2 regions of the Mycobacterium sp. RTGN6 genome follow, and region 1 is predicted to be linked to the other one. Evidence: predicted binding sites of a transcription regulator. Region 1 holds the regulator's gene; the other holds the start of a gene.
The links. The regulator LexA, encoded in region 1, represses DNA repair genes until DNA is damaged. The targets are predictions, from matches to a motif close to CGAACANNTGTTCG.

Region 1 (14,972 bases):
GAGCAGGGCACCCGGGTCAAGGCCCGGGTGCCAATTGCGTTGGCGGCCAGCCTTCGCGAGTTCGCGACATTCTAGGTCCCACGATCGCCTCTCGGTGCCCGGAGGCGGCCGAATAGCGCACGTCCAGCTCACCGAGACCATGACTGCATTCCGCGAGCCACGCTAGCGCGTCCGTTGGTGCAGCAAGATAGCTGAGTAGTTCGTCGGCCGTCATCGGCCGACCGCAGAAGAAGCCTTGTGCCACGTCGCAGCCGTAGGCGCTCAGTGCCATGGCAGTTTCCACGTTTTCGACCCCTTCTGCCACGGCGGTCAAACCCAGGGTGCCAGCAAGGTCGATGATCGTACGAACTATTGCGGCGGCGCGGGAATCCGTGGTGATCGTTGCGACGAAGGAACGATCGACCTTGACTTCGTCGATGGGTAGCTCGCGCAGGTAGGACAGCGCCGAGTAACCCGTCCCGAAGTCGTCGATGGCGATGCCGACGCCCAACGCGTGCAGTTCGTGGAGCACCTTGAGCGCGCGGGTCTGGTTCCCCAGCACGAAGTCTTCGGTGATTTCGGCGACCAGCGTGCCCGCGTCCAGGCCGCGGCGCGACAGTGCGTCCGCGATCTGCACCGGTAGATCGAGATCCCCAAGGCTCGGCGGGAACAGGTTCACGGCGACGGTCAGCGGGAAGCCGTGTTCGCGCAAGAGCACGGCGTCATCGAGCGCTTGGTCGAGGACGACCGTCGTCATCGCTTGCATGAGCCCGTTCTGTTGCACGACCGGCAGGAACTGCTCCGGCAGCATCAGCCCATGCTCGACGTGATCCCAGCGGACTAGCGCCTCGACGCCGACGACTGCGCCCGACCGCAGCTCGACCTTGGGTTGGTAGTGCACGGAGAGTTCGCGGTTTTCGACTGCCGTGCGCAGTTGATCGAGTAGCCGCATGCCCGCCCGCGTGGTTTCGGGCGTTCCGTCGCCAGTGACTTCGGACGTGTACACGAGGAAGCCGACCTGCTGTCGCTTGGCGCGGTACATCGCAATGTCGGCATGGCGGAGCAACGTGCCGACATCTCGTCCGTGTCTGGGGCTGTTGGCGATCCCGATGGTGCCGTTCACCTGAACGCGCAGCCCCTCCAGTGGAATCGGTTTCTCCACGACGGAAAGCAACATACGTGCCGTCTTGGTAGCGCCTGCCGTGCCGGCATCGGGCAGCAACACCGCGAACTCGTCGCCTCCGAGCCGGACGAGTAGGTCTTCGTCGCGGAGGCTGTCATTCAGTCGGGCGGCGACGATCTGCAACAGCTCGTCACCCGCGGCGTGGCCCAAGGAGTCGTTGACATCCTTGAAGTGGTCGAGGTCCAACAGCAGCAGGGTCGGCGACGGAGACGTGCTGGCGTCGCGTACGTCGGCGAGCAGTGAGCCCGCGCGGGCATAGAAGCCACGTCGATTGGGAAGCCCGGTCAGGTCATCGGTCCGCGCCAGGTGGGCGTGCTCACCGGCCGGACCCGATTCCCAGTACGCGACCAAGGCAGTGCACATCGCCGCCAACACCGTTGCGATCGCGAGATACGTTACGGCCACGGACATCTCGATCTTGTCGTCGAGGATCAGGATGACGAGACCCGAGCAGGTGGCGGACAGCGGAACGACCAGGGACACGCCGCGAGGCGCTGGGGTGATCGACGGCCTGCGATGTCGTCCTGGCGCCAAGGCCACCACGGTGATCGCGAGCACTGAGGTTCCGTCGACGAATCCACCGAACTGATAGGTGTCCTCAGCGGCCTGAGTCAGATAGGCCGAGTCAGCGAACGCGAACATTGCCGACCCGAAAAAGAGCCACCACAATCCAGGCGGCGGGCGCCACCGAAATACGGCGCACGCGGCGAGGATGAATGCTAGCAGTGCGACGTCCAGAATCGGGTACGCCACAGTGATCGCTATCGCGATGACGCCGTCACCCAGCTCGGACAACGATGCGGGCAGTACCAGCGCACCCACGATCGACGCACTGCCCAATGCCACCACGAGTCCGTCCAACCCAATACTCAGTGGGACATGGTCGACGCGGGACCGCACCAGCACGAGCACTGCCAGGAAGACGCACGGGTAGTACGCCAGCCACATCGCATCGGTAAGGGTCGGAAAGGGTTCTGAGACCATCGGCTGGATGAACCAGCTCCAATAGGTGTTTGCTGCCGCACATAACGCCACGGCTCCCGCTATGAGTAGCCAGACCCTGCGGTCGGGACTCGACGGACGAATTCGCAGCAGGCACAGGGCGGCGGCGGACCAGTAGGCGAGGTTCTGCCAGATCCCGTCGATCCACCACGAGTAGTCGCGGTTTCCACGAACTTGCGGGAAAGCTGTGCACAGATACGTTGCGATGACCGCCAGTAGGACGAACTGCACTGGCCGGCACCATCCCCGAGCCGCCCGATGCTCGTTCGGGTCGGGTGGCATCGGGCGCCGGGATCGGGGCTTCCACCTAGACCTGATCCTGATCTTGTGGCAAATCATAGCCCCGCCCCCAGATTGACTCACGAACTTGCGTCCTCAGATGACAGTCGCGCCCGTATCAGTACAGCACATCGGGGTTGAGCGTGGGAAATGCGCAAAACTGCCCGCTGTTCACACGACGTCCGGGCACGATACGTGCTCAGGCGCGTGCAGACGTCGGTGAGTTTGGCAACCATGTGGTGGCTCTCGTCGCACGCATGCCGCTAGCATCGGCGGCGTGGCGAACCTGGATCCGTTCCGTACTCCAGAGTTGCGGGCGCGATTCATCGCGAAGTACGACGCGGTGGTCGCTGACTGGCCGGTTCCCTGCGAAGAGCGCGATGTCAGAACCGAATTCGGCACGACGCACGTGATCGTGAGTGGGCCCGCATCCGCGCCGCCGCTGGTGCTGCTCCACGGCGCGGCCGCCACGGCGGTGATGTGGCGGCCGGTCATCGAAGAGCTCAGCGCGACCTACCGTTGCTACTGCGTCGACACGATCATCGAAGGCAACAAGAGCATTGCCAGTAGGCGGATCTTCGGAAAGGCCAACCTGGTCACCTGGTTGAAGCAGGTGTTCGCAGCGCTCGGTGTCGAGAATGCAAGGGTCGTGGGCCTCTCGTATGGCGGTTGGCTTGCCGCCAATCTCGCAGTGCAATCACCCGAGCTCGTGAATCGCCTCGTCTTGCTGTGTCCGGCGGCGACGTTCGCACCAATCGTCGTCGAGTTCTACCGCGGAGTGTTCACGTCTCTTTTGCTGAGTTCACCCGAACGGGCTCGGCGGTTCGTGCAGTGGTTGTCGAGTACACCGAACGTGGAATCGGATCCGACCGCAGATCTGATCATTACGGCGCTGCTATCCGGATCCAGATCCATTCCCCCGGGGCTGGTGGCGCCGACGGTGCTCTCCGACGACGTGTTGCGGCGGATAAGCGCACCGACGACGGTCGTGATCGGGGATCGCGAAGTCATCTATCGTGGTGGGCCTCGCGCCGCGATTGCGAGGGCGCAGAAGCTGATACCGAACGTTCATACGCATCTGATGGTCGGCGCGAACCACATGCTCACCATCGACGCGCCTCGACAACTCGCGGACGAGCTGCGGTCTGCGCTCGGCTGACTCAGGCGAACGGCATGCAGTAGCGCGCCTGGTCGCGGAAGCGTATGTAGGCGGGGTCGTTCGAGCGCAGGTTCGCGATCCGGTCGACCGCGTTGTCGATCCGCTCGACCTGACGCAGCACGCCGCCCACGCGCCCAAGATCGTCGTAGCCATCGGCGATCGGGCGCCGCGCCCCGGTCTTCTGGTGCATCCGCGCGAACAGGACGTCCCGCTGGTAGGCCAGCCAGCGCTGGCGTCCCTCGGCGTAGGCCGGACTGTCCAGGTAGCTGATCACGACCCGGGTGCCGCCGTGCAGACGCCGTCGGTACGTGCCGTCTGCGCAGGGCAGCTTCGTCGCGTCCGTCAGCTTCAGGTTCGCCATCGAGAGCTGTTCCTCCCGGATGTTGCGGATCTCGCGGCACTCGGAGAAGCGATCGATGGTCACCGCCGCGCCGAAACAGTCCGCGGGCCGCACGCCGACGATCTCGAGGTACGCCGTCAGCACCTCCTGCGGCGTCGACGGCAGATAGGGAAATGGCGACGGTGCCTCCGGCAGGCGCTGCGGCCGGGGATGAACCGCTTGGGCGACCGCCGCCCAGTTGAGCACCTCGACGTGCGTGCCTGCAACGCCTTCGAATGGAACCTCGAACGCGGTCGTCGGTTGGGGCGCGGTGCCCGCGGTGTGCAGCACGCTGACGCCCAGCACCCTGGCGTAGACGTCGGAGGACTCGTTGTCTAGCTCGTTGCCCCCGAGCCAGCTGTCGGTGCCTTGCATGACGACCTCGCGGGCGATGCCGAGACACTGGCCCGGCCGGATTCCCGACGCCGCCATCCAGGCGAGTGCCAAATCCTCGTCGAGCACCGCTGGATCGCCCTTGCGGCGGCTGACCCAGCGCGCCTCGCCGTCGAAGCGGACCCGCTGGGGCGGTGCCGCGGGCGGCAGCGCCGGAGTTGGTGCGTGGACGACGTCCCACTCGACGACCCGGCCCGATTCGGGGCCAGGCATCTTCGGGTCGAGCCGATCCGGCACGCGGTACACGCCGAAGACGAGATCGGGTCGAGCGGCCAGCCCGGTGTGTGCCAGATAGGCGGCGAGGTCGTCGAACTGGGCCTTGCCGCGGGTCGCGATCCTTGTCAGCACTGGCGGCGTTCGATCGTGGGCCAGGTACGGGCGTCGGGCGGCATCACGGGCCGCGCGCTCGCCATCGACGATCAGTCGGCGCTGGTCGGGGTCGAGATCGGGGCCGAACTCGCTGCCGATCCCCAACAGTCCCTTCGGGTCGGCGAGGGTAGCGGCCGTCTCCTTGAGGTCGCGGAAGGACTTCTTGAATTCGTCGGCGATGCTGGGGGGAGCGCGGAGCACCTCACTCGGCCTGGGAACGTCGGGCACCGTGCCCCAGAAGTGAGCGCCGGCCGGCCCCCCGAGTACCTGGCTGTCGAGCCGCGCCTGGTGCTCGGCGCGCGAGCGTTCCCATTCCGCGTCGATGTTCTGGGTGGCCGCTTCAACACGCCCCGCGTTCGCCTGCTGCCGCGCGTTCATCTTCGCCACGATGGCGGCTTGTTCCTCCGGCGACTTCTGATCCCATTTCTTCGTCTTTTGTCTGACGTACATCGACCAAAGACCCATCGCAGAAGTATTACCCGCCGCCGACCGTGTGGGAAGTGTTCGAAGAATTGGCGATCAACGCAGGCGGTTCGAAGGCTCGCACCGGAGGCAGTGCGCCGGTGTACTTCTCGAGTTCGACGAGCACGTGCGCGCCGGTGCACCCGCGGGCCAACGACGACGTGCCGGTGTCCGACGTAAGCACGTTGGGGTTGCCGTGCACGCACATCGCATCCGGATCGCCCGCGTCCTGCGGGTCATACCAGGCGCCGGTCGACAGCTGTACCACTCCCGGGCGCAGGCCCTCGTCGACGACGACCCCGGCCAGGCACGCGCCGCGGTCGTTGAACACGCGTACGACGTCGCCGTCGGAAACGCCGCGGTCGACGGCGTCGGTGGGATGGATGCGGATCGGTTCGCGCCCTTGCACTTTCGAAGCCTGACTGGTGGCGCCGCTGTCGAGTTGGCTGTGCAAGCGGGTGGCCGGCTGGTTTGCGAGCAACAGCAGCGGATAGCTTTCCGCGCGTGGGCCACCCAGCCACTCGTCGGGTTCGTACCAGGTGGGATGTCCGCCGCAGTCGTCGTAGCCGAACCCGTCGATCGTGTCGGAGAAGATTTCGATCTTGCCGCTGGGAGTGGCCAGTCGGTGCGCCTCCGGGTCGGCCCGGAAGTCGGCGAACAGCGTCAGTCCGGCCTCGGTCGGCAGCCGCAGCTGTCCCCGGGCCCAGAAGTCCTCGAACGAGGGGACGCTGAAATCCAGTCCAGCCGACCATTTTTCGTACATGTGCGCCAACCACTGGCGCGGCGTGCGGCCTTCGGTGAACGCGTCGCCGAAGCCGAGTCGGTCGGCAAGCGCGCTCAAGCTCTGATAGTCGTCGCGCGATTCCGCATACGCCGGAGCCATCGCGGGCATCGCCATCAGCAGGGGATCGTTGCGGGAGCCCGAATAGTCGTCCCGTTCGAAGCTTGTGGTCGAGGGCACCACGATGTCGGCGTGCTTGGCCATCGCCGTCCAATACGGGTCGTGCACCACGACCGTGTCGACGCGGGCGAGCGCCCGTCGCAACCTCGGAAGATTCTGATGGTGGTGGAACGGATTGCCGCCGGCCCAGTACACGCATTTGATGTCGGGGTAGGTCAGTGTGCTGCCGTTGAATGCGTAACGTTCGCCGGGGTGCAGCAGCATGTCGCTGATCGCGGCGACCGGGATGAAGGTCTGCACCGCGTTCGCGCCTTGTGGGAAGGTCGGGAGTCCGTACCGCAGCGGTGGCATGCCGACTTCGTTTTGTGAGCCATAGCCGTGCCCGAAACCCCCTCCGGGCAGCCCGATTTGGCCGAGCATGGCGGCCAGCGTCACACCCATCCACGGCGCTTGTTCGCCATGGCGGATCCGTTGCAGCGACCAACTGACCGTCACCATCGTTCGGCCCGCCGCCATCCGCCGTGCCAGTGTGGTGAGGTCGTCGGCACGCAGGTCGCTGAGCTTCGCGGCCCACTCCGGCGACTTCGCCACCCCGTCATCGGTTCCCAGTAGATAGCGCTCGAATCGCGAATATCCGACGCAGTAGCGGTCCAGGAAGTCGCGGTCGGCCAGCCCCTCGGTGGCGAGCACGTACGCCAAGGCCAGCATGATGGCGACGTCGGTGCCGGGCACCGGCGCGAACCACTCGCACTCGCCGTCGACGTCGTCGCGCAGCGGGCTGAACGACACGACCTTCCCGCCGCGTTCGCGCAGTCGATCCATGGAGCCACGGGACGGATGTTCGGTGGTGCCACCGGCATTGACCGCTGAGTTCTTCAGCGCCACTCCACCGAAGCAGACCATCAGGTCGGTGTTGTCGACGATCACCTGCCAGTTGGTCGATCGCCTGAAGAGGTCGTCGTGGGTCCCGACGACGCGCGGCATGATGGCGCCGGTGGCGCCGAGGCTGTACGAGTGACGCGAAAATGTGTAGCCGCCAAGCAGTTTGAGAAATCGGTGCACCTGGCTCTGAGCGTGGTGGAAGCGGCCCGCGCTGGCCCAGCCATAGGAGCCGCCGTAGATGGCCTCGTTGCCATGGGTGTCGACGACGCGGCGGAGTTCGTCGGCCAGCCGCTCGGTCAGTTCGTCCCATGACACGGCGACGAACTCGTCGGAACCCCGTCGAGTGCTCGGGCCTGCGCCGTCATCGAGCCAGCCGCGGCGGATGGCCGGCGTCGCGACGCGGGACTCGTGGCGAATGGAGCCCACCAGGTTGCCGAGTAGCGGTGACGGGTCGGCGTCGCCGTCGAACGGTCGTACCGAGGCGATGTCGCCGTCCTGGACGTCGGCGGTGAACGCGCCCCAATGGGTGAGGCTCGTCGGAGTCGGCGGCATGCCCCAAGTCTAGGGAGGCGGCCCGCAACCCGTGGTCCCCAGCGTTCGCCGCGGTACCGGTACCGCGGGTATCAACCATCCGGTTGGGTGGTATAGGGTCGGAGGCACATCCCGTATCGCCGATCCGGAGGTCATCCGTGGGCTCTTCCAGCCAGGTCATCAAGTACGAGCGCACCTTGTTCGAACCCGAACACGAACTTTTCCGCGACTCGTATCGCGCCTTTCTCGAGCGCCACGTCGCGCCGTTCCACGAGCAGTGGGAGAAGGACAAGATCGTCGATCGCGGCGTCTGGCTCGAGGCGGGCAAGCAGGGCTTCCTCGGCATGGCGGTGCCCGAGGAGTACGGCGGTGGAGGCAACGACGACTTCCGTTACAACGTCGTCATCACCGAGGAGACCACCGCGCGCCGCTTCAGCGGGCTTGGGTTCCCGTTGCAGAACGACATCATCGCGCCGTACCTGCTGCGGCTGGCGACCGAGGAGCAGAAGCAGCGCTGGCTCCCGGGCTTCTGCTCCGGGGAACTGATCACGGCGATCGCCATGACGGAGCCCGGCACCGGAAGCGACCTGCAGGGCATCAAAACCCGCGCCGTCAAGCAGGAGGACGGCAGCTGGGTGCTCAACGGCTCGAAGACGTTCATCACCAACGGCATTCACAGCGACCTCGTGATCGTCGTTGCGTGTACCGACCCGGACAAGGGCGCACTCGGCTTCTCGCTGTTGGTCGTCGAGCGCGGCATGGAGGGCTTCGAGCGCGGACGCCACCTGGACAAGATCGGTCTCGAGGCGCAGGACACCGCGGAGCTGTCGTTCACCGACGTGTTGGTGCCCGCCGAGAACGTGCTCGGCGAGGAGGGTCAGGGCTTCGTCTACCTGATGCAGAACCTGCCGCAGGAACGCATCAGCATCGCCGTCATGGCCGCCGCGGGGATGGAAGCCGTGCTGGAGCAGACGCTGCAGTACACCAAGGACCGCAAGGCGTTCGGCAAGCCGATCGGCAGCTTCCAGAACACCCGATTCACGCTCGCGGAGCTGTCCACCGAAGCCACCGTGGTGCGGATGATGGTCGACGAGTTCCTGAAGTTGCACCTCGAGGAGAAGCTGACCGTCGAGCAGGCCGCGATGGCCAAGTGGTACTCCACCGAGGCTCAGGTGCGGTTGAACGACCGCTGCCTGCAACTCCACGGCGGTTACGGGTACATGCGCGAGTATCCCGTCGCGCGGGCATTCCTGGACTCGCGCATCCAGACGATCTACGGCGGGACGACCGAGATCATGAAGGAGATCATCGGCCGTAGCCTGGGCGTTTAGCGCCTCGGCTGGCTCGCGCACGACCGAACTCGGGGCGGTTTGGGCCGGGCCGAAGTTCCGTCACGAGGCGGTCCCGGCACCCGCCATGCTGGGTGCCTTGGTGCGACACATTGCCGGGACGGGTTGGATATCCCTCAAGATGGACGTCGACTAAAGCAAAGTTGACGGGCGCGACACTTGACGGGGCACCTTGCACCGCTCGCGGGGAGGATTGATGACCGGGCTGCGAACACTGGCGGGCACGACGATGGCGCGCGCAACGGCGGGCCTCGTGATGGCGGTCGCCGTCGCGTTCCTTGTGCCGACCGTTCCCATGGCGTCGGCCGATCCGGCGAGCGACGCCGACGCCGCGATCACTGCGGCGTGGGACGCCGGCGGCGGAACCACGGGCACGCTCGGCGGCAAGGATGGCGGCGTCTATCCGGTCGGCGCCGGCTTCGGTCAGAACTTCGCGTTCGGCCGGATCTACTTCACGCCCGAGACCGGAGCGCACATCATGCAGGGCGCGATCCTGGACAAGTACCTGTCGCTCGGTGGGCCCGTCGACGGTGATCTCGGCTTCCCGAACATCGACGAGGGCGCAGGCAAGGCGCCGGGCAGTCGCAACACCACGTTCAGCGCGGCCGACAACCCGGTCATCTTCTTTACGCCGGACACCGGTGCACAGGTGGTGCGTGGTCCCATCAACGCGGCCTGGGACAGGCTCGGCGGGTCGGCCGGGGTGCTCGGCGTGCCGAAGGAAGACGAGGTATACCGCGCCGACGTGGTCAGCCAGGACTTCACCGGTGGTCAGGTGTCGTGGAACCGGAAGACCGGCGCCTTCACGACGACCCCGCCCGAGTTGGCGGGTCAGCTTGCGGGCCTGGTGGTTCCGGGTGACGCCACGTCGGCGATCTACGCCGCGCGCCGGGCGGCCGGTGGCCCGATGGGGCCGTTGGGTGCGCAGCAGGGGGACCAGTACCAGATCGGCGCCGACGGACTCGGGCAGAACTACGCGGGCGGCAAGATCTTCTACAGTCCCGCCACCGGCGCCAACGTCGTCACCGGTCAGGTCCTCGCGAAGTACGAGAGCGTGGGCGGCCCGCAGGGCGACCTCGGCTTCCCGACCAGCAATGAAGCCGACGGCGGCCTCGCACCCACTAGCACCATCGTGAGCTTCGCCGCTGCCGATCAGCCGGTCATCTTCTGGACGCCCGACTTCGGTGCCGTCATCGTGCGCGGTGCGATGAACGCCGCGTGGGCCAAGCTGGGCGGTGCAACGGGTGAACTTGGCGCACCGACCGCGGATCAGACCGAGAACGGCGACGTCGTCACGCAGAAGTTCAACGGCGGGGCGATCTCGTGGGACAAGACCTCAGGCGAGTTCAGCACCGAACCGGCGAACCTCGCGGCGCAACTGGCCGGCCTGAAGGTGCCCGGACTGCAGGCACCACAGGCGCCCGCCCCCGGCGACGTCTCCGAGTCGGGCGGCGAGAAGTGGTACCAGTGGCACAAGTGGTGGCTGCTGGCCATCGTCCCCATCGCGCTGCTGTTCGTCGCGATCCTGATCGGGGTGCTGCTGAACCGACGTCGCCGCGACCACGGGGGTTCGGTGGACCCGTTCGCCGAGGACTTCGACGATCGCGACCACGATGACGACTTCGACGACGACTACGACTACGACGAGCTCGACACGGCGGCTCACCACGACTTCGAGTCCGGTCCGCTGCCCGTTCGCGAGGACGACGGCCGCTACGCGCCGGCGAGCATGTGGGCGATGCCGACCGACCGCGGCCACGCCGTTTCGGACCCGTCGGACCCCGCCGTGCCCGTCGTGCCCGCGGGACTCTCGGACGATCAGGACGCGATCGACACCGCTCCGACACTGATCGAACCCGAGCCGGAACTTCCCCTCGAGTACGACCACGACGACGATGACGAAGACGAAGACGAAGAACCCGACAGTGGGCCGCCGAGCGGCAGGCACGCGGCCATCCGTATCGACGAGCCCGCACCCGCGCAGACATCGCTGCGGCTGGCGACGGAGGACGGGTTCCACGCGCCGGACGGTTATCCCATCAAGGCCGACACAAGGTCGGGTCTGTACTGGACGCCGGGCAGCGGGCCCTACGAGCACGTGCGCGCTGAAATCTGGTTCGCCAGTGAGGAATTCGCGTTGACGAATGGATTCGTGAAGGGCTGAAGCCGGGCGGGCCTACACCTTGCGGATGACGGTGACGACCTTGCCGAGGATGGCGGCGTCGTTACCGGGAATCGGATCGAACATCGGGTTGTGCGGCATCAGCCACACCTGACCTCCGGTGCGCTTGAAGGTCTTGACCGTGGCCTCGCCGTCGATCATCGCGGCCACGATGTCACCGTTGTCGGCGACGTTCTGCTGACGGATGACGACCCAGTCGCCGTCACAGATCGCTGCGTCGATCATCGACTCACCGACGACCTTCAGCAGGAACAGCGAGCCCTCGCCGACGAGTTCACGGGGCAGCGGGAAGACGGCTTCGACGGCCTCCTCGGCCAGGATCGGCCCGCCGGCGGCGATGCGTCCGAGCACGGGGACGAACGTCGGCTCGGGTAGCGCGTCCGACCCGGCGAGGTCGGTGGTCACTACGGCACTGGCCACCTCGTCTGGGCTGCGCACGTCGACGGCGCGCGGACGGTTGGCGTCGCGCCGGATGAAGCCCTTGCGCTCCAACGTGCGCAGCTGATGGGCGACCGACGAGGTGGACGTGAGCCCGACCGCGTCGCCGATCTCGCGGATGCTCGGTGGATAACCCCTAGTGGTGACCGAGGTGCGGATGACCTCGAGGATGGTGCGCTGACGCTCGGTCAGCCCCGCATCGCGTCGTGAACCGGTGTCGTCACTGCTGTCACTCATGGCGGCGAATGTAGTCGCATGTGGCCCGAGAATCAAACATGTGTTCGAGGGCGTGTCGCCGGGATTTTCTTGTCGGTGCCCCCGGTTATCGTTTGCAACAGTTCGATCACATGTTCTACCAATCGAACACGTGAGCGATTATGGTTCGAACACAGGAGCGAATAATCCTACCGAGGAAGGCCACCGAAGATGACCATCATCACCCGCGAGAACCCCACTGACCTCGTCGTCCGTCCCGTGCGGCCGGCCCGGGACGTACGCCGCCGGCCCCGGGCGCACCGCCCGCCCGGGGCTGCATTGCCGTACCGCGGCACCGGCGTGCTGATGTCGCGTGCATCGCACCGTCGCCGCCCGATCACCCCCGCAGCCACGGTCGTGCTCGCACTGATCGCCGCTGCGATCACCGTGTGGCTTGGGCTGGTGGCCCAGCTCGGTGCGCCCGTCGACGCGGCGGACACCACCACATCGGTGCCCAGCCGCCTGGCGGTGGTGCAGGTCCAGTCGGGTGAGTCGCTGCAGCAGCTCGCGCAGCGGATTGCGCCGGATGCGCCGACGGGCGCGATGGTCGATCAGATCCGTGAGTTGAACGAACTCGATTCGGCTGCGGTGGACGCCGGTCAGACCTTGATTGCCCCCGTCGGCTGATCGGTCGACATGCGCCGTGAAACGTGGTGCCGTGCATCGGTACGCTCGTATGCGTCCCCCGTAGGCGCACGCGGCGAAGGAGCGGTGATGCACTGTCCGTTCTGCCGCAATCCCGATTCCCGGGTGGTCGACTCGCGCGAAACCGATGAGGGTCAGGCGATCCGGCGTCGCCGCTCCTGCCCGGAGTGTGGCCGCCGCTTCACCACCGTGGAGACCGCCGTGCTGGCGGTCGTGAAGCGCAGTGGCGTCACCGAGCCGTTCAGTCGGGAGAAGGTCATCAAGGGCGTGCGCCGGGCGTGCCAGGGCCGCGACGTCGACGACGACGCGCTGAACCTGTTGGCGCAGCAGGTGGAGGACGCGGTGCGCGCCGCCGGATCCGCCGAGGTGCCCAGCAACGAAGTCGGGCTGGCCATTCTGGGGCCGTTGCGCGACCTCGACGAGGTGGCCTATCTGCGGTTCGCATCCGTCTATCGGTCGTTTTCATCGGCCGCCGACTTCGAACGCGAGATCGAGGCGCTGCGCGCCCACCGCGAAGTACCAACCACGGGCTAGGCGCCGGTCAGTCGAGCGTGCGCACCCCGTCGTCGACGACGCGGCCTGCGACCCTCACCCATCCCTCCGGATCCCACCGGGTGCTCAGCTGCGACCCCTGGCCCTGCGTGATCTCGAGGTCGCGGCTCAGGTAGTCGGTCATGCGTACGGCACCGGCCCCGGTCGCCTCGTCCTCCGTGATTCCGAGGTGGCTAGCGAACATTCGAGACCGGATCGTCCCCGTCTCGCGGTCGATCCAGGCCCAGACGTAGTGCTCGACGTCGTCGCCGTAGTCGTCGGGATCGGCCGCCAACACGTCCGCCACCGAATCCATGTCGTAGATCGAGAAGTCCGGCGCCCAGTCGGATCGCCCCCTGACCACCGTGAACTCGCCGTCTGGACGCGCGTCGTATTCCACCTGCACCACACCGGCAGGCACCTGCAGCGTGTTGATCGGCGTCCCGCGGTCCTTCAACCACCACGACGCCCCGACGGTGGGATGTCCGGCGAACGGCAACTCGGTGGTCGGAGTGAAGATGTGCGCCGTGGCGGTACGGGTGCCCGGTTGCGGCAGGTCGACGAAAATCGATTCGCTGTAACCCAATTCGGTGGCGACGCGTTGCCGATCGGCAGGTGCGACGAGGCTTGCGTCGATCACCCCGAGGGGGTTCCCGAAATTGCCCGCGGAGTCGGTGAAGACCCGTAGCACGCTCACATCGATGGCCATGCGTTAAACGCTACCGGGTAGCGGAGGCGTGCCGCCGTTCGGTCAGGTGGCGCTGCGTTCGTCGTGACCCATCGCGTCCAGCACGGCGACGCGGGTGTCGATCGAGCCGGTGAGGCCGCCTTCGCTGATGCCGGTGCGCAGCAGATTCCGAAGGACGTCCTGGTCGTAGACCGCGGGTTCGGTCCCGTCGATGAACTTCTCGACGAGTTCGACGAAGCGGTCCGGGTCGTCGTGGAAGGGGAAATGGCCGGAGCCCTCGAAGACCTCGAGCTCGGAGCCGGGCATCGCGGCGTGTGCCATTCGAGCGTGGGCGACCGGGATCACAGAATCGCGAGAGCCCCAAATGAGTTGCACGGGTACGGATTCGGTCAGATAACATCGGTCGAGCATCGTGACGACCTGACCGCGCCAGTCCACCACGGCGCGTAGGGTGCGCGCGAACGCCGCCGACGCGGTGGGCTCCGGCAGGTCCTCGAGAATCCGCAGCACGTCGGGGATGTCGCGGCCGACGCCTGTCGACCCGAACAGGGCGCCGCCGATGCGCCCGACCACCTGGAGCGCGGGAAGTACCAGCGGCAGCCGCAGCACTGCGAGCGCCTCACTACCGAGAGGCACCGAAGCGATGCGCAGCGCGATGTTGACGTCCTTGGTCACCCCGCCCGCGCCGACGAGGATCAGTCGTTCCACCAATTGCGGGAACTGATAGGCGAATTGCATGGCGACCCCGCCGCCGAGCGAGTGGCCGACCACCGTGACGTGTTCGATGTCGAGCACGCTGAGCAGATCCCGCATGCCGTTGGCGTAGGCGGCCACCGAGTAGTCGGCGCGTGGCTTGTCGGACTTGCCGTGCCCCAGTAGGTCCGGGGCGATGACCGTGAACCGCTGCGCGAGCTTGGACTGCACCGTGCTCCACGTCGTCGAGTTGTCGCCGATGCCGTGGATGAGCAGGATCGCTGGCCCGGACCCGGCCACCCGGAACGCGCGGCGGTAACCGTGGATGGTGCGGTATTGCAGCGTCGGCGTGAGTTCGCGCACCGTGCGCAGGTTGGGCTTTCGCTTGGTCTTCGAATCGGTCATGGTCGCCAACTTCACTGTCGGGCCTGGTCAGGGCGCTGCGTCGTCCTCCCCGGTGAACTCGCCACCGCCCTGTTCGGCGAGGAACTGTTCGAACTGGGCGCCGAGTTCATCCCCGCTGGGAAGGTCCTCGTCACGCGCCAGCAAGCTCCTGTTCTCTTGAGCGGCGACGAACGCATCGTACTGGCGCTCCAGCGCCGTCACCACTTGAGCGACCTCGGCGCTGGACTCCACCTGCTCGTTGATCTTGTCGTGCACTTCCGCACCCGC
Region 2 (14,972 bases), on a different contig from region 1:
GTCGTCGATCACCGGGCGCACCTGGGCGATCAGGTCGGTGACGCGCCGCGGGCTGGTGGTGCCGATGGTGTCGGCGATCGCGATGCGGTCGGCGCCGAGTTCGTAGGCGGCCGTGGCGATGTCGACGACGCGGCGCGGGTCTGTCGGCCCGTCGAACGGGCAGTCCCATGCCGTCGCGATGATCACCTCGATGGTGGCGCCGTGTTCGTGTGCGATGCGGGTGATGTCGGCGATGAGGTGTGTGGAGTCGGCCGTCGACCGACCGACGTTGGCGTGGCTGTGACCGTCGGCCGCCGAGACCACGTACTCGATGGAGCTCATCCCCGCGGCGACCGCCCGGCCCGCTCCGCCCGGCCCCGCCACCAACGCGGAGAACTCGACGCCGTGCGTCTGCCGGAAGCGGGGTAGTTCGGCGGCCACCGCGGCGGCGTCGGCCAGCGCAGGCACCTTCGACGGCGAGACGAACGCGGTGGCCTCGATCTCGCGCACTCCGGTCGCGACGACCGCCTCCAGCAGTGCCAGCTTGGCGGACAAAGGGATTGGGTCCTCGATCTGGAGGCCGTCGCGAAGGCAGACCTCGCGGATCGTGACATGGCTGGGCAACGTAGTCACAGCACCCCCTCCGCTCGCAACGCGTCCAGCTCTTCGGCGGAGCGGCCCAACAGGTCGCGGTAGATCTCGTCGTTGTGCTGTCCCGGTGAGGCGGAGCCCGCGTACCGGATGGTGCCCGGCGTCTCGGACAGCACCGGCACCACACCGGGCCCCTTGACGTTGCGCCCGATCCGCTCGTCATAGTGGTCGGCGATCATCCCGCGGGCTAGCAGTTGCGGGTCCTCGACCACCTCGGCAACGGTGTTGATCGGGCCGCTGATGACGCCTGCCGCCGACAGCGTCGCGATGACGTCGGCCGGCTGCCGTTCGGCCGCCCATGCGCCGATGATCTTGTCCAACTCGTCTTGATTGCGCCCGCGCGCTACGTGATTGACGAAGCGATCGTCTCCTGCGAGTTCGGGTTGTCCCATCGCCCCGCACAGTCTGCGGAACACGGTGTCCTGGTTGGCGGCGATCACCACCCAGCTGCCGTCGGCGGTCGGGTAGATGTTCGATGGCGCGATGCCCTCGAGCCTGGTGCCCGACGGACCGCGCACCACGCCGCCGACGTCGTAGTCGGGGATGGTGGATTCCTGCACCGCCAGACACGCTTCGGTCAAAGCAGCGTCGACGATCTGTCCGTCGCCGGTGACGGTGCGCCGGTACAGCGCGGCTAACGCACCTTGGGCGGCGAACATCCCGGCCAGGCTGTCGCCGAGCGAAAGCGCCAGGCGCGGCGGCGGGCCGCCGGGGAAGCCGTTCATGTGCCGCAGTCCGCTGGCGGCCTCGGCCACCGAGGCGTAGCCGGCCTTGTGCGCTTCCGGTCCGGTCTGGCCGTAGCCCGAGACGCGGACCAGGATGATGCCCCGATTGCGTTGGCGCAGCACGTCATAACCGAGGTCCCACTTCTCCAGCGTGCCGGGCCGGAAGTTCTCGACGATGATGTCGGAGCGCTCCACGAGGTCCAGGAAAAGCTCGCGGCCCTTGGCCTCGCGCAGGTTCAGCGTGACGGCTTTCTTGTTGCGGGCGTGCACCGTCCAGAAGAAGTGGTGGCCGTCGAGTTCGGCCTGGCCCCAGGTGCGCAGCGGGTCAGGGCTGCCTGGCGGTTCGATCTTGACCACCTCGGCGCCCATGTCGCCGAGCAGCCGCCCGGCGAACGGTCCCGAGATCAGGGTGCCGACCTCGATGACCCGGATGCCGTCCAGCGGTCCGGAAACAATCCCCGGGTCGCTGCGCTCCTGCCCACCGGAAGTCACAGCGAGAACCCATGCCGGTGCAGCCAATCGGTGACGATCCCGACGGCCTGGCGCAACGTGTCGCGCTGGTCCGGGCCGGCGTAGTAGTGGTTGGCGCCGGGGATTTCGTGCATTTCCTTGTCTGGATGCCCGATCGCTTCGAACAGTCGCCGCGTGTGACTCGGCGTGCACGCGTCGTCGGCCAGGTTGCCGATCACCAGCGCCGGCACCGCGATGTCGGGGCCGGCGTCGACCGCGTCGCCGTTGGCATCGTCGTAGCTCCACTGCGAGAGCCAGCTGCGCAGCGTGCAGAACCGCGCCAATCCGACGGGGCTGTTGTTCACCACTTGAGGATCACCTAGATAGCAGGATCCCGGGGTGCGATCGTTCGGATCGACCGTCGGGTCCAACCAGCGCGGGTCGGCCATGGTGCCGTGGACGACGAACGCGAATTCGTCCTCCGGACGTCCGGCGGCCTTGAGCTCGGCCAATTTATCCCTGACCCACTTGGTAATTCGCCGGTTCCGCGCGAGCTGTGCGGCGCGGTAGCGCTCCAGGAACTCCGCCGTGTAGGGCGGCTGGTTCGGGTTGTCCGGGTCGTAGAGGTCCAGTTCCCGATCGCGCTTCGTCGGGTCGGACTCGTCGAGGATCGAGGCGTCCATCCACTCGGTCATGGTGCCGTGGCGGCTGACGTGTGCGGCCAGCAGCATGATCGCGTCGGCGGGGATCAGGCCGAGCTTGGTGAGGTCGGGTCCGTCACCCGACGGACTGGCGGTGATCGTCGGGTGTTGTGCCTGCTGCTGGTAGAACACCGACAGCGAGCCGCCGCCGCTCCACCCGGCCAGCACCACCTTGGAATAGCCGAGCCGGTTCTTGGCGTCCTTGACGCACTCACCGAGATCCTCGACCACCTTCTCCATGAGCAGTGCCGAGTCGGTACCGCGAAAGCGGCTGTTGCAGTAGATGACGTGATGCCCACCGCGGGCCAACCCGTTGATCATCGGGAGGTATGCACCTCCGCCGATGGGGTGCATGAAGATCAGCACCGTGTCTGATGGCTTGTCCTTCGGCTTGAGCAGGTAGCTCTCCAGCACGACGAGTTCGGCCACCCCGCCGTAGACGTCGCGGACGCCCGAGGTGTTCTGGTAGGCAACGAGATACGGGATTCTCTCGTAGTCGTACTTGACGGGCGCGTCGGTAGTCGTCATCAGTGTTGCCCCAGATCGTTGGCCAGTACTTCGGGCGAGGGTACGAGCCGGCGGCGGGTGTCGATCGCGATCACCGACCAGTCGACCTTGTCGTAGTCGTCGAACTTGCGGCGTGCCCGTTCGCGCGCCTTCTCCGGCGCGCCGTGGTGAACCCCTTGTGGCGCATGGGAAACGAGGCCGGCCGGCATCGGGATGCCATACAGCGTCCCGCCGTGGAAGAACGCGATCTCGTCGTAGTCGACGTTGCGGTGATACCAGGGCGTGCGCTCCGTGCCTGCGACGCCCTCGGCGGGTTTGGGCAGGAAGTTCATCACGTAGACGCCGGTGGCTTGCATGAACAGGTGCACGGTCGGCGGTAGGTGCACGCTGTCGGAGGTCACCACGTTGTAGTCGGCGATGTTGAACGTGAAGGCGAAGTTGTCGCCGCGCCAGCCCTCGACATCGAGCGGATTGTGTTGGTAGTAGAGGGTTGTCGGGCCACCCTCATGGATCAGCCGCACTTCGTACTCGGCCCGACCGTCGTCGTCGATGGGAGCCGGTTCGGGAATGACGGCCTGCGACGGGTCGAACGGGAAGTGCCTGCCGAGCGCACCGGGAGGCGGCACCCGGAACTCGTCGGTGGCCTGGATCATCAACCATGTCGACTCTTCATCGGGCACCTGACGCCACGTGCACGCCTTGGGGATGTACACCCAGTCGCCCTGCCGGTAGTCCAACGGCCCGAACTCCGTCTCCAGCCGTCCGGAGCCCTGATGCACGAAGGACAGCAGGTCCCCGTCGACATAGCGGACGAAGAACGGCATCGGCTCGCTGCGCCGCGACAGCAGCACCTGGCAGTCGGCGTTGGAGAACATCAGCAGCGGGTCGCCGTTGGAATCGGTGGCGTCGCTCGGCTTGAGCTCGGACGACAGCACGTCGAGGGAGCGAAGCGGGCCCTCGGATCGGTACGCGGTCGGGTCGTTGCGCCGGTACATGTTGGCGGTGCGGCCGGTGAACCCGCCACGGCCGAGCTCGTCGTCCTTGAGCCCGTCGAGGTCGGCGTGAAGCCGCCGCGGTGTCTTGCCCTTGCGCAGGTGAACGAAGGATTCCATGGGCGGCACCAATCACGTCGGGGCGGAACGGTCGAGTGGAACTGAAACTGACGTTACTTTTATTTCTTGACGGGTGTCAAGAGCCGATCCGGGCTACCTCAACGATGCCGTCAGTGGTCGAGATCGACGCGGATGGTCAGCAGGTTCGTGCCGAACGTGCGCACACCGAAGCTGTTGAGCTGCGGCAGCTCCCGGAGCCGGGCATGCGGGTCGTCGTCAGGCACCAGGTGGGCCGTCCCGGCGCGCCACCGACCGTGCAGACGAACGCGCACGCGCGGATCGGCCTGAATGTTGCGGACGTACTGAGACTGTTCGCCGAACTCGGAGACGAACCAGAACTCGTCGCCGATGCGCTTGCCGCCCAACGGAGTACGGCGCGGCTCACCGGACTTGCGTCCCGTCGTCTCCAGGAGCGTCTGGAATGGCAGCCGCCCCATCACTGGGTTGCCGATGCGCTTCTGGAAGAACTTGGTGAACCCAGAGGGTGAATTTGGCATAGCACTCATCTCACACCATCGCCGTCCGCGGAATCTTCATTCCCAGCGCTAGCGCACCGGCGAGTTCGCGGCTCGTGTCGTAGTCGAACACGACGTGACCGGCCAGCACGTCGACGTCGCGCTTGAAGCGCTGCATGGGGTTGTCGAGGAAGTGCACGCTGGCGCCGGAGGCCTCGAAGAGCGAGCCGATCACGGCGCGGGACTCGGCGACGATGTGTGCGGCGGCAAGTCTGGCCTCGCCGCGCACTGGACGGGGCACCACGTCGCCCGTCGCGACGATGTGTGCCACCTCGCCGACGGTGTCCGCCAGCAGTCCGTGTAGCGCGCGCAGCCGTACGCGCGCCTCGGCGAGCCGGGCTTGTGCGATGGGTTTGTCCTTCTGCATCACGCCCTCGTAGGCGAGCAAGCGGCCGGCCAGCCGTTCGGCGTAGAGCTCCGTAACGCGCTCGGCGCTGCCCAGCGCGGGCATGGCGGCCAGCAGCGCGAGCGCAGGCACCATCGGCCAGCGGTAGGTCGCCGAATCGTGCAACGCGGCGCCGGGCGCCGTTCCGCCGTAGATGTCGGTGACGCGGACGAGGCGGTGCTCGGGGACGAATGCGTCGGTGACCACGACGTCGTTGGAGCCGGTCGCCCGCATGCCGTCGGTGTGCCACACGTCGACGACGGTGAAGTCGTCAGCCGGCAGGAGGGCCAGTGCGGGGTAGATGCCGTCGTCGGGGCCGCAGAGCGCGCCGACGATCAGCCAGTTGCCGTCCATCACCCCGGTGGCCCACGACCACCGTCCGGTCAGCCGGATGCCGCCCTCGGTGGGCACGCCGCGGCCCGTCGGTGCGAGCGGGGCGGGAGCCAGGAATGGCCGGGTGGCGAACGCCTCTTCCTGGGCCTGCTCACCGAACAGCGAGACCATCCAGTTGTGCAGGGCGTAGAACCCGATGGTCCACGCGCTGGACGTGCAGCCGTGGGCCATGCGGCGGACGGGGTCGAGGATGGCGGGGAAGTCCGCCTGCGCGCCGCCGAAGCGTGCGGGCACCAGCAACTCGGTGAACCCGGACGCGGCGAGTTCTGCCACGGTCGCGTCCGGCAGTCGGCGCACGTCCTCTGCCTCGCGGGCGCGTTCGGCCAGACCCGTGACGAATTGGTCAGAAATGCCCTGAATCGCGGCGACTGGTGGCATGGCTAGGACGCTACCATACCTTTTGGTATGTTAATTATCGGGCGAGAACCAAATCGAGAAACCGTTCGCCACGAGCCGCCTCTTGCGCCCCCGGGGTGGGGCCGGACAGATGCAGGAATCCGATTCCAGCCGCGAAGACGACGTTTGCGCGCAAGTCGGCGTCGTCGGCGTCGAACCCGTAGTCCAGGAACGCCTGGCGCACCGCCGCCAAGACCCGGCGATCCGACGCGCGAACGCTCGCCGCGACGGTCTCGTCCAGGCGTGCCCATTCCCGCATCGCGCGCTCCAACGTCCAATGCCGAGGGCTGACCAGCGCTGACATCATCCGCGCGAGACGTTCGCGTGGCTCGAGGTCACCCATGTCATCGAAGCTGCGGCGGTCCTCGTCGCGCAGTTCGCCCCATGTCGCGATGAGCGCGGCCCGGTACTGGGGCATCCCGTCGAAGTGCCAGTAGAAGCTGCCCTTGGTCACGCCGAGTCGCTCGCAGAGCCGATCGATCTTGAGCGCCTTGATGCCCTCTCCGGCCAGGATCGCGTAGCCCGCTCGAATCCAATCGTCGACGCTCAACCGGCTGGCGGATCGTTTGCCAGCCGTACCGCGAGTACCCGCCATGAGCCGCAGCCTAATGGGGCGATCGGCGCCACAACTGACGACGCCGTCACTTCACTGAACGGCTAGCAAACTCGTCACGGGGTGGTCACGGACTTTCTCGTGACAGCGGGCCCGTGTTTTACTGCCTTTTACAACTGAACTCTCTGGTCCGCCCAGGATTGGGCGGGCGCGGTCGGTTGGTGCACTGCCACCGAACCGCACAGGCGATTGTCCATCGCGGGATCTGGACGGGTCCCGCGTAACCGGAACTGAATGGAATTCATTGATGTTCGTTGACAGAATTCGTGGCCGCTGGGCTCGCCGGCTCCTCGGCGCAACCATGGCGGCGCTCCTGCTCCCAGGCATGATCGGCCTGGTTGGCGGTAGCGCAACCGCGGGGGCGTTCTCACGCCCTGGTCTGCCGGTCGAGTATCTGATGGTGCCGTCACCGTCGATGGGCGTCGACATCAAGGTGCAGTTCCAGAGCGGTGGCGCCAACTCGCCCGCCGTATACCTGCTCGACGGCCTACGCGCCCGCGACGACTTCAACGGCTGGGACATCGAGACCCCGGCCTTCGAGTGGTACCTCGACTCCGGGCTGTCGATCGTCATGCCGGTCGGCGGACAGTCGAGCTTCTACGCCGACTGGTACTCGCCTGCGCGCAACAAGGCGGGCCCGCCCCTGACCTACAAGTGGGAGACGTTCCTGACCTCCGAGCTGCCGGGTTACCTGGCCTCCGAGAAGGGCGTGAAGTCCACGGGCAGCGCTGCGGTCGGGCTGTCGATGGCCGGTTCGGCATCGATGATTCTGTCGGTCTATCACCCCGAGCAGTTCATCTACGCCGCCTCGCTGTCGGGCTTCTTGAACCCGTCCGAGGGTTCGTGGCCCTTCCTGATCAACATGTCGATGGGTGACGCCGGTGGTTTCAAGGCCAATGACATGTGGGGTCCCACGGAAGACCCGAACAGCGCCTGGAAGCGCAACGACCCAATGGTGCAGATTCCGGCGCTGGTGGCCAACAACACCCGGCTCTGGGTCTACTGCGGCAACGGCCAGCCCAACGAGCTCGGTGGTGGCGACCTGCCCGCCAAGTTCCTCGAGGGCCTGACCATCCGCACCAACCGGACCTTCCAGGACGAGTACATCGCAGCCGGTGGCAACAATGCCGTGTTCAACTTCCCGGACAGCGGCACTCACACCTGGGCGTACTGGGGACAGCAGCTGCAGCAGATGAAGCCCGACCTGCAGCGCGTGCTGATCGGCTGACGCGTGATCGGGTAGCGGGTCAGAACCCGCCCGCTACCCGCACCACAGCCCGGCCTGAGTAGCGGCCGGCGCGCACCTCGTCGATCACGGACATCACGTCCTTGACGTCGACGTCGTGCGCCACTCGGGAAAGGTGCTGCGGCCGAAGCGAATCGGCGAGCAGCTTCCAGAGCTCGCGTCGCGATGCGATGGGCAGCAGTACCGAGTCGATGCCCAGCAGCGCCACCCCGCGCAGGATGAACGGCATCACGGTGGTGGGCAGCGCGGTCCCGCCCGTCAGCCCGCTGGCGGCGACGGCGCCCCCGTAGTTCAGGGTGCTGAGCACGTCGGCCAGCGCCTGCCCGCCCACGCAGTCGATGGCGCCCGCCCAGCGCGACTTGCCAAGCGGCCGGGGCTTGGCATCCGGATCCTCGGGCAGCCGACCGATCACGTCGGCGGCGCCGAGCGCCTTGAGTTCTTCTGCAGCGTGCGGCTTTCCGGTAGACGCCACCACCTGGTAGCCGGCCTTGGCCAGCAGGTCGATGCTGATCGACCCGACCCCACCGGTGGCCCCCGTGACGACGATGGGGCCGTCGTCGGGACGAATGCCGCGGTTGCGCAAGGCCTGCACGCTCATTGCGGCGGTGAAGCCCGCGGTGCCGATCACCATGGCGTCGCGGGCGTCCAACGCCCCAAGCGCCACGATCTGGTCGGCGGGCAGGCGCGCGTACTCGGCGTAACCGCCGTGCTTGGCCGTCCCTATGTCATAGCCGTGGGCGAGCACCCTGTCCCCGACGGCGAAGTCGGGGGAGTCGGACTCGACCACTTCGCCAGCGAGGTCGATGCCAGGCACGATCGGATAGTCGCGCACCACGCCGCCCTTGGGCGTCACCGCGAGCGCGTCCTTGAAGTTCACGCTGGAGTACTCGACCTGGATCGTCACTTCGCCGGGCGGCAGCTCCGCGTGCTCGAGGGTTTCGACCGTCGCGGTGATGCCGTCGCCGTCTTGACGCGCGACCAGTGCCTGAAAGCTGTTCATGGATCCCGACGTTAGCGTGTCGGGATCCATTGGTCGGCTACTTCAGCTCGGCCGACGACAGGCCCAACAAGCGACGGGCGATGACCAGCTGCTGGATCTGCTGGGTGCCCTCGAAGATGTCGAGGATCTTGGAGTCGCGCGCCCACTTCTCCAGCAGGGTCTGCTCGGAATAGCCCGTCGTTCCTGCCATCTCGACGGCCTTGAGCGTGATGTCGCTGGCCACCCTGGCGGACTTGGCCTTGCCCATCGAGGCTTCCTTGGAGTTCGGGATCTTGTTGTCGGCCTGCCATGCGGAACGCACCGTCAGCAGATAACCCGCTTCCCAGTCGGCTTCCATGCGCAGGAACTCCGCGGCGGGTGCGCTCTGCGCATGCGCCGGTTTGTCGTAGGAGATCTCGATGCCCGCAGCGGTGAGGATCACGCGCAGCTCCTCCAAGGCCGCGCGGGCGATGCCGACGGCCATCGCGGCGACGATCGGCCTGGTGTTGTCGAACGTCTCCATGACGCCGGCGAACCCCTTGTCCACCTGGACGTCCGGGTTGCCGAGCAGGTTGTCCTTGGGAATGCGGGCGTTGTCGAACCGGATCACGGCGGTGTCGGACGCCTTGATGCCGAGCTTGTGCTCGAGGCGCTCGACGGTGACGCCGGGGTGGTCACGCGGCACGATGAACGACTTGATGGCCGCGCGGCCCTTCGACTTGTCCAGCGTCGCCCACACCACGATGTGCGTGGCGCGAGAGCCTGCCGTCACGAAGATCTTCTCGCCGTTGATGACATACTCGTCGCCGTCGAGCTTCGCGGTGGTCGACACGGCGGCCGAGTCGGAGCCGAAACTCGGCTCGGTGATGGCCATCGCGGCCCACACCTTGCCGAGTCGCGCGAGCTGCTCATCGGTGGCGACGCCGGAGATCGCCGCGTTGCCGAGCCCTTGGAAGGGCACCGACAGCATCAGCGCGACGTCGCCCCAGCTGACCTCGACCACGTTGAGCACCGCGGACATGTTGCCGCCGTTGACGTTTGCCTTCTTGCCGTCGTCTTCTCCGTCGCGGAACGCTTCGGCGCCCGCGAACGAGATGTGGTTGGCCTCCGAGATGCCCTCGAAGAGGGTGGCCAGGGTGTCGAGTTCGACGGGGTAGGCGTGTTCGGCCAGATCGTACTTGCGCGAGATGGGCCGCAGCATCTCCGCCGCGCCTTGGTGGCCCTTCTCGATGACGGCCTGCAGCTTCTTGGGCAGTTCCAGATTTATTGCCATGTCAGGTCTTCCGTTCCTAGTCGATCCAGCGCCTACAGGACCACGACGCCCTCGGCGACGCCAAGTGCCCGCAAATCGCGGTACCAGCGTTCGACGGGGTGTTCCTTGGTGAAGCCGTGGCCGCCGAGCAGTTGGACGCCGTCGAGGCCGATCTGCATGCCCTTGTCGGTGGCGATTCGCTTGGCCAGCGCGGCTTCTCGCGCGAACGGCAGCCCTTGTTCGGCCCGCGACGCTCCGCGCCAGGTGACCAACCGGAGCCCGTCGAGCTCGGTGGCGATGTTGGCGCACATGAACGCGACGGCCTGGCGGCGGGCAACGGGCTCGCCGAACGCCTCGCGCTCCTTGACGTAGGGGATGACGTAGTCGAGCACCGCATGTGAGGTGCCGACCGCCAGTGCGGCCCAACCCAATCGGGCCAGCGCGATCGCCTCTGAGTAGTCGGCGTCGGTGGCCTCGTCCTCGCCGAGCCGGTTCTCCAGCGGCACGGCGACGTTGTCGAGCTCGACGCGGCCGAGTGCGGCCGCACGGACGCCCATGCTCGGGTCGGCCTTGACGGTCAGCCCCTCGGAGGACGACTCGACGATGAACAGCGTTGGCCTGCCGTTGAGTTGGGCGGCGATGACGAACACCTCGGCGTCGGCGGCGGCGGGCACCAACGACTTGACGCCGGTGAGCCGATAGCCGCTCGGGGTGCGCACCGCGGTGGTCTTCAGCACGGTCGGGTCGAACAACGCATGCGGTTCGGCGATCGCCACGCACGCCTGCGGGACCTGTTCACCCGCGAACGCAGGCAGGTAGGTGGCCTGCTGGCCTGCGCTGCCCCAGTGGGTGAGCGCGGATGCGACACCACCGGGCGCCAGGATCGGCAGCGCCAGTCCCATGTCGCCGTAGGCGAGTGCCTCGGCGACGAGTGCGTTGGTGACGGTGCCGCGGCTCTCCGCGATGCCGTCGAAGTCCTCCGGGATGTTGATGGCCGTGATGCCGAGTTCGGCGGCCTTTCCGATCAGGTGGGGCGAGTGCGCGGCTTCGGCGTCGCAGTCGTGGGCGGCGGGCCTCAGGACCTTCGCGGCGAACTCGCTGACGGTCTCGACGATCATCGTCTGGTCTTCGTCGGGGGTCAGGTCGAAGTAGTCCGACCCGCTCGGCTTGAGCCGGGTGGCCGGCTTGCCGAGGCGTTGCACGCGCTTGAACTGACGCGAGGAGGCGCCGACGGCCGAGAAGGCGGTCTTGACGCCGTAGCGCAGCCCCTTGTTGAGCGGGTCGCGTAGGCCGTAGCGGTCCAGGAACTCCTGACCGAGGAGCGGGGTGATTAGTGCCAGCCCGACATCGGTCGCGGTGCGCTTGTGTCGCTGCAGGCCGATGGCGCTCTCCGCGCCGGAGCGCTTGGGGCGGCGCTTCGTCTCGTCGTTGGACGGCAGGGTGTTGGTCATGGCCGTATCTTACTCCTGAGTAAGATCGGCGGTCCTGTTGCCTACGTCACGTATTCAAGGCTCGACAGGACCCGGTCGTGCAAAAGGCCGTTGGTCGCCACTGCGCTGCCCCCGTGCGGACCGGGCGCACCCTCGACGTTGGTGAACCGGCCGCCGGCCTCGCGGACCAGGATGTCCAGGGGCGCCAGATCCCACAGCTTCACCTCGGGCTCGGCGGCGATGTCGACCGCCCCTTCGGCCAACAGGCAGTACGACCAGAAGTCGCCGTAGCCCCGCACCCGCCACACGTCGTCGACGAGCTCGAGGAATCGCGACCGACGCTCACCCCACCCGGTGAGGTCGGAGAACGACAGGCTGGCCGACGCCACGTCGTCGACGCCCGATACGGAGATGCGTCGAGTTACGCCGTCGAACGTGGTGAACGCCCCCTCGCCGGCTCCGGCCCACCACCGTCGGCGCAACGCAGGCGCGCTGACCACTCCTACCTCGGGCACGCCGTCGACGAGCAGTGCGATGAGCGTCGCCCACACCGGCAGGCCGCGAACGAAGTTCTTGGTGCCGTCGATCGGGTCGAGCACCCATTGGCGTCCGCTGAAAACCGCTGTGCCGCCGTACTCTTCACCCAGTACGGCGTCGCCAGGCCTGCTCTTCGACAACGACTCGCGCAACGACTCCTCGGCGCCCCGGTCGGCGTCGGTGACCGGCGTCAGGTCGGGTTTGGTCTCGATGCGCAGGTCCAGCGCGCCGAACCGCTCCATCGTCAACGCGTCGGCCTGGTCGGCCAATTGCAGGGCTAGCGAAATGTCGTCTGCGACCGAGCTCATGGCTGCAGTCCTACCATGGGCGTGTGTTGGAAATCGTGATCCTCCTTGTGTTGCTCGGCTCACTGGCCCTGCTGATCGGCCCGCGGATCATGGGGCGACGCGGACTGGGCGGCGAACAAGCCCATGGCACTCTGCTGATCACCAGCCTGAGCCCGAAACCCGATGCCGATGGCGAACAGTTCGTGACGATCAACGGGGTCATGAGCGGGCCAACGGTCAACGAGCACCCGGTCTACGCGCGGGTGGCCGTCGACGTGAGCGCGTGGCCGTCGATGGGCGACCTGATGCCCGTCGTGTACTCGACCAAGAACCCCGACAATTGGCGGTTCGCGCCGCCAGAGCAGCCGTTGCCGCCCTCGTCGCAGCCGTACGAGCCGCCGGCGCCCTATTAGACCCTCGCCCTACTAGTCCGTCGACGAGACTGCGGCGAGATCGGGTTTGTTCGCAAGATCGTGATCTCACCGCAGTTTCGGCGATTCGGTGAAAACTCTTCTGTCACTTCAGTTCCAGTCGTCACATTCGGCGAATTCTTGTCGGTGTTCGCACGTATGTTCGAGTCATGTCAGGGACAGCAGTCGGGGAAGCGGTGGCCGCTTTACGGGCCGCGCACGACGCGCTGGCCGGCTGCGACCTCTCGCTCCTGACCGAGGCCGAATTGCTCGAATTCCTCGACGAGCTCGAGACGTTGTCGTGTCAGTTGCCGACCCAGTGGCACCGCGGGCTGGCCCGACTGCAGACCGAGACCACCCCGCAGGCGATGGGCGCCAAGTCCTGGAACGAGGTGCTGCGCATCCGGTGGCGCATCTCCACCGCCGAAGCCGGCCGACGGCTCGCCGAAGCCGCAGTACTGGGCCCACGCCAGAGCTTGATCGGAGCACCGCTGGCGCCGGTGCTGGCCGCCACCGCCGCCGCCCAAGCCGCGGGGTTGATCAACGCCGAACACGTCGACAAGATCCGCGACGCCATGGGCCGCATCCCGGCGTTCGTCGACACACCCACCCGTGAGCAGATCGAACTCGACCTGGTTCGGCTCGCCGTCGGCGTCGGCCCCAAGGAACTCAAGGACTCCGCCGATCGGGTGCTGTTCCTGCTCGATCAGGACGGCCCCGAACCCGACGACACCGAACGCGCCCGCAAACGCGGCTTCACGGTCGGCCCCCCGGGTCGCGACGGCACCCGCCCGGTGACGGGGAACCTCACCCCCGAAGCGTGGGCGACCTACGAGGCCACCTTCGCCAAACTGGCGGCCCCCGGCATGTGCAACCCCGCCGACCCCGAACCCTGTGTCAGCGGGACTCCGTCGCAGGCCCAAATCGACAACGACCACCGCACCCTGGCGCAGCGCCAACACGACGCGTTCGTCGCGGTCGGTCGCATCGCCCTGATGAGCGGCGAACTCGGCCAACACAACGGGCTGCCGGTGTCGATCATCATCCGCACCACCCTGCAGGACCTGGAATCGCGCGCCGGGGTCGGTGTCACCGGCGGGGGCACCGTCGTGCCCATCGGCGAGGTGATCCGGTTGGGCGGGCACGGCAACCACTTCCTGGCCGTCTTCGACGGCGCCACCGGGTCGGCGCTGGATCTGTTCCGGGCCAAACGCGTCGCCTCCCCCGCGCAGCGGATCATGCTCATCGCCCGTGACGGGGGTTGCACCAAACCGTGCTGCCCCGTCGGCGCCTACGGCAGCCAGGTCCACCACGCGCTGCGCGACTGGATCGACGGCGGCAACACCAACGTCGACGAACTCGCCCTCGCCTGCGGGCCAGACAACCGCATGGTCGGCCCCGGCGGCTGGACCACCACCATCAACTCCCGCGGCGAGGTCGAATGGACGCCCCCACCACACCTCGACACCGGCCAAGCCCGAGTCAACTACTACCACCGACCAGAACTACTACTAAGGCCACCCGACGACCCGAAACCCCAACGCACCAACGACACCGGCCAACCCGGCGGCCCCGCACCACCAGAATGGCCATGGGACTAGGCCAGTTCGGCGTCGAGGCCGGAGAGGTGGCCACAGGCATATGCGCGCGACGGCGTCGGCCGAGGAGTGGTGAGACCTCGGATCGGTGACGGGCGCCGGTGGGGTGGTGAACCCGGCGATGTGACGTCCTGCGTCGTTACGCCAGCGTCTTTACCCGCATGAGTCGTGGCTGATCAGCCCAGGCTGAAACAGCTCGTGCGCCCGCCGTCGACCACCAGGTTGGAACCGGTGACGTAGCTGGCCTCATCGGACAGCAGGAACGCGACGGCGTTGGCGATCTCCTCGGGTCGGGCGAGGCGGCCCAAGGGGATCGACGCCTCGTTCTCGGCGCGTTCCGCCGCAGGGTCCGGCGCAGTGGCGAACTCGGCCATCACCATCGGGGTGTCGGTGGTGCCTGGGGAGACGCTGTTGACCCGGATTCCGTGCGTGGCGAGTTCGGCGGCCAGGGCGCGCGTCATGGCGAGCACGCCACCCTTGGTTGCGGTGTAGCCGACGAAGCCGGCCTGTCCGAGCACACCGAGTTCGGATCCGGTCGTGACTATCGAACCGTGCCCAGCGGGAATCATCCGTCGGGCCGCCTCGCGGACCACGTAGAAACAACCCGAGAGGTTGACGTGAAGCTGCCGCAGCCAGTCGTCATCGCTCGTCGTCACTGTGGGTGCGACCACCGAGATGCCCGCATTGCTGAACACCGCCGACACGAATCCGAGCTCGCTCGCCCGGTCGAACGCAGCGGTCACCTGTGCAGGATCGGAGACGTCGGCCTCGATGGCCAGCGCGCGTGCCCCCTCGTCGCGACACTG

Region 2: the regulator LexA is predicted to act here: its motif matches at 12,721-12,734, upstream of SLQ33_RS29260 (HNH endonuclease signature motif containing protein).

Annotation. Positions count from the first base shown of each region.
Region 1 is NZ_JAPZKZ010000007.1:47,881-62,852, reverse strand. Features, by position in the region: gene hflX (GTPase HflX) at 1-75, shown strand, start outside; gene SLQ33_RS18085 (putative bifunctional diguanylate cyclase/phosphodiesterase) at 17-2,395, opposite strand; gene SLQ33_RS18080 (alpha/beta fold hydrolase) at 2,721-3,602, shown strand; gene SLQ33_RS18075 (hypothetical protein) at 3,604-5,193, opposite strand; gene SLQ33_RS18070 (molybdopterin guanine dinucleotide-containing S/N-oxide reductase) at 5,219-7,540, opposite strand; gene SLQ33_RS18065 (acyl-CoA dehydrogenase family protein) at 7,699-8,850, shown strand; gene SLQ33_RS18060 (hypothetical protein) at 9,065-11,032, shown strand; gene lexA (transcriptional repressor LexA) at 11,045-11,725, opposite strand; gene SLQ33_RS18050 (LysM peptidoglycan-binding domain-containing protein) at 11,915-12,370, shown strand; gene nrdR (transcriptional regulator NrdR) at 12,458-12,922, shown strand; gene SLQ33_RS18040 (PhzF family phenazine biosynthesis protein) at 12,930-13,628, opposite strand; gene SLQ33_RS18035 (alpha/beta hydrolase) at 13,671-14,705, opposite strand; gene SLQ33_RS18030 (proteasome assembly chaperone family protein) at 14,733-14,972, opposite strand, start outside.
Region 2 is NZ_JAPZKZ010000014.1:98,496-113,467, reverse strand. Features, by position in the region: gene SLQ33_RS29325 (hydroxymethylglutaryl-CoA lyase) at 1-612, opposite strand, end outside; gene SLQ33_RS29320 (CoA transferase) at 609-1,811, opposite strand; gene SLQ33_RS29315 (alpha/beta fold hydrolase) at 1,844-3,034, opposite strand; gene SLQ33_RS29310 (homogentisate 1,2-dioxygenase) at 3,034-4,125, opposite strand; gene SLQ33_RS29305 (nitroreductase/quinone reductase family protein) at 4,236-4,622, opposite strand; gene SLQ33_RS29300 (acyl-CoA dehydrogenase family protein) at 4,633-5,796, opposite strand; gene SLQ33_RS29295 (TetR/AcrR family transcriptional regulator) at 5,831-6,409, opposite strand; gene SLQ33_RS29290 (alpha/beta hydrolase family protein) at 6,672-7,655, shown strand; gene SLQ33_RS29285 (oxidoreductase) at 7,675-8,673, opposite strand; gene SLQ33_RS29280 (acyl-CoA dehydrogenase family protein) at 8,711-9,925, opposite strand; gene SLQ33_RS29275 (acyl-CoA dehydrogenase family protein) at 9,958-11,355, opposite strand; gene hisN (histidinol-phosphatase) at 11,397-12,179, opposite strand; gene SLQ33_RS29265 (hypothetical protein) at 12,203-12,571, shown strand; gene SLQ33_RS29260 (HNH endonuclease signature motif containing protein) at 12,739-14,169, shown strand; gene SLQ33_RS29255 (SDR family NAD(P)-dependent oxidoreductase) at 14,343-14,972, opposite strand, start outside.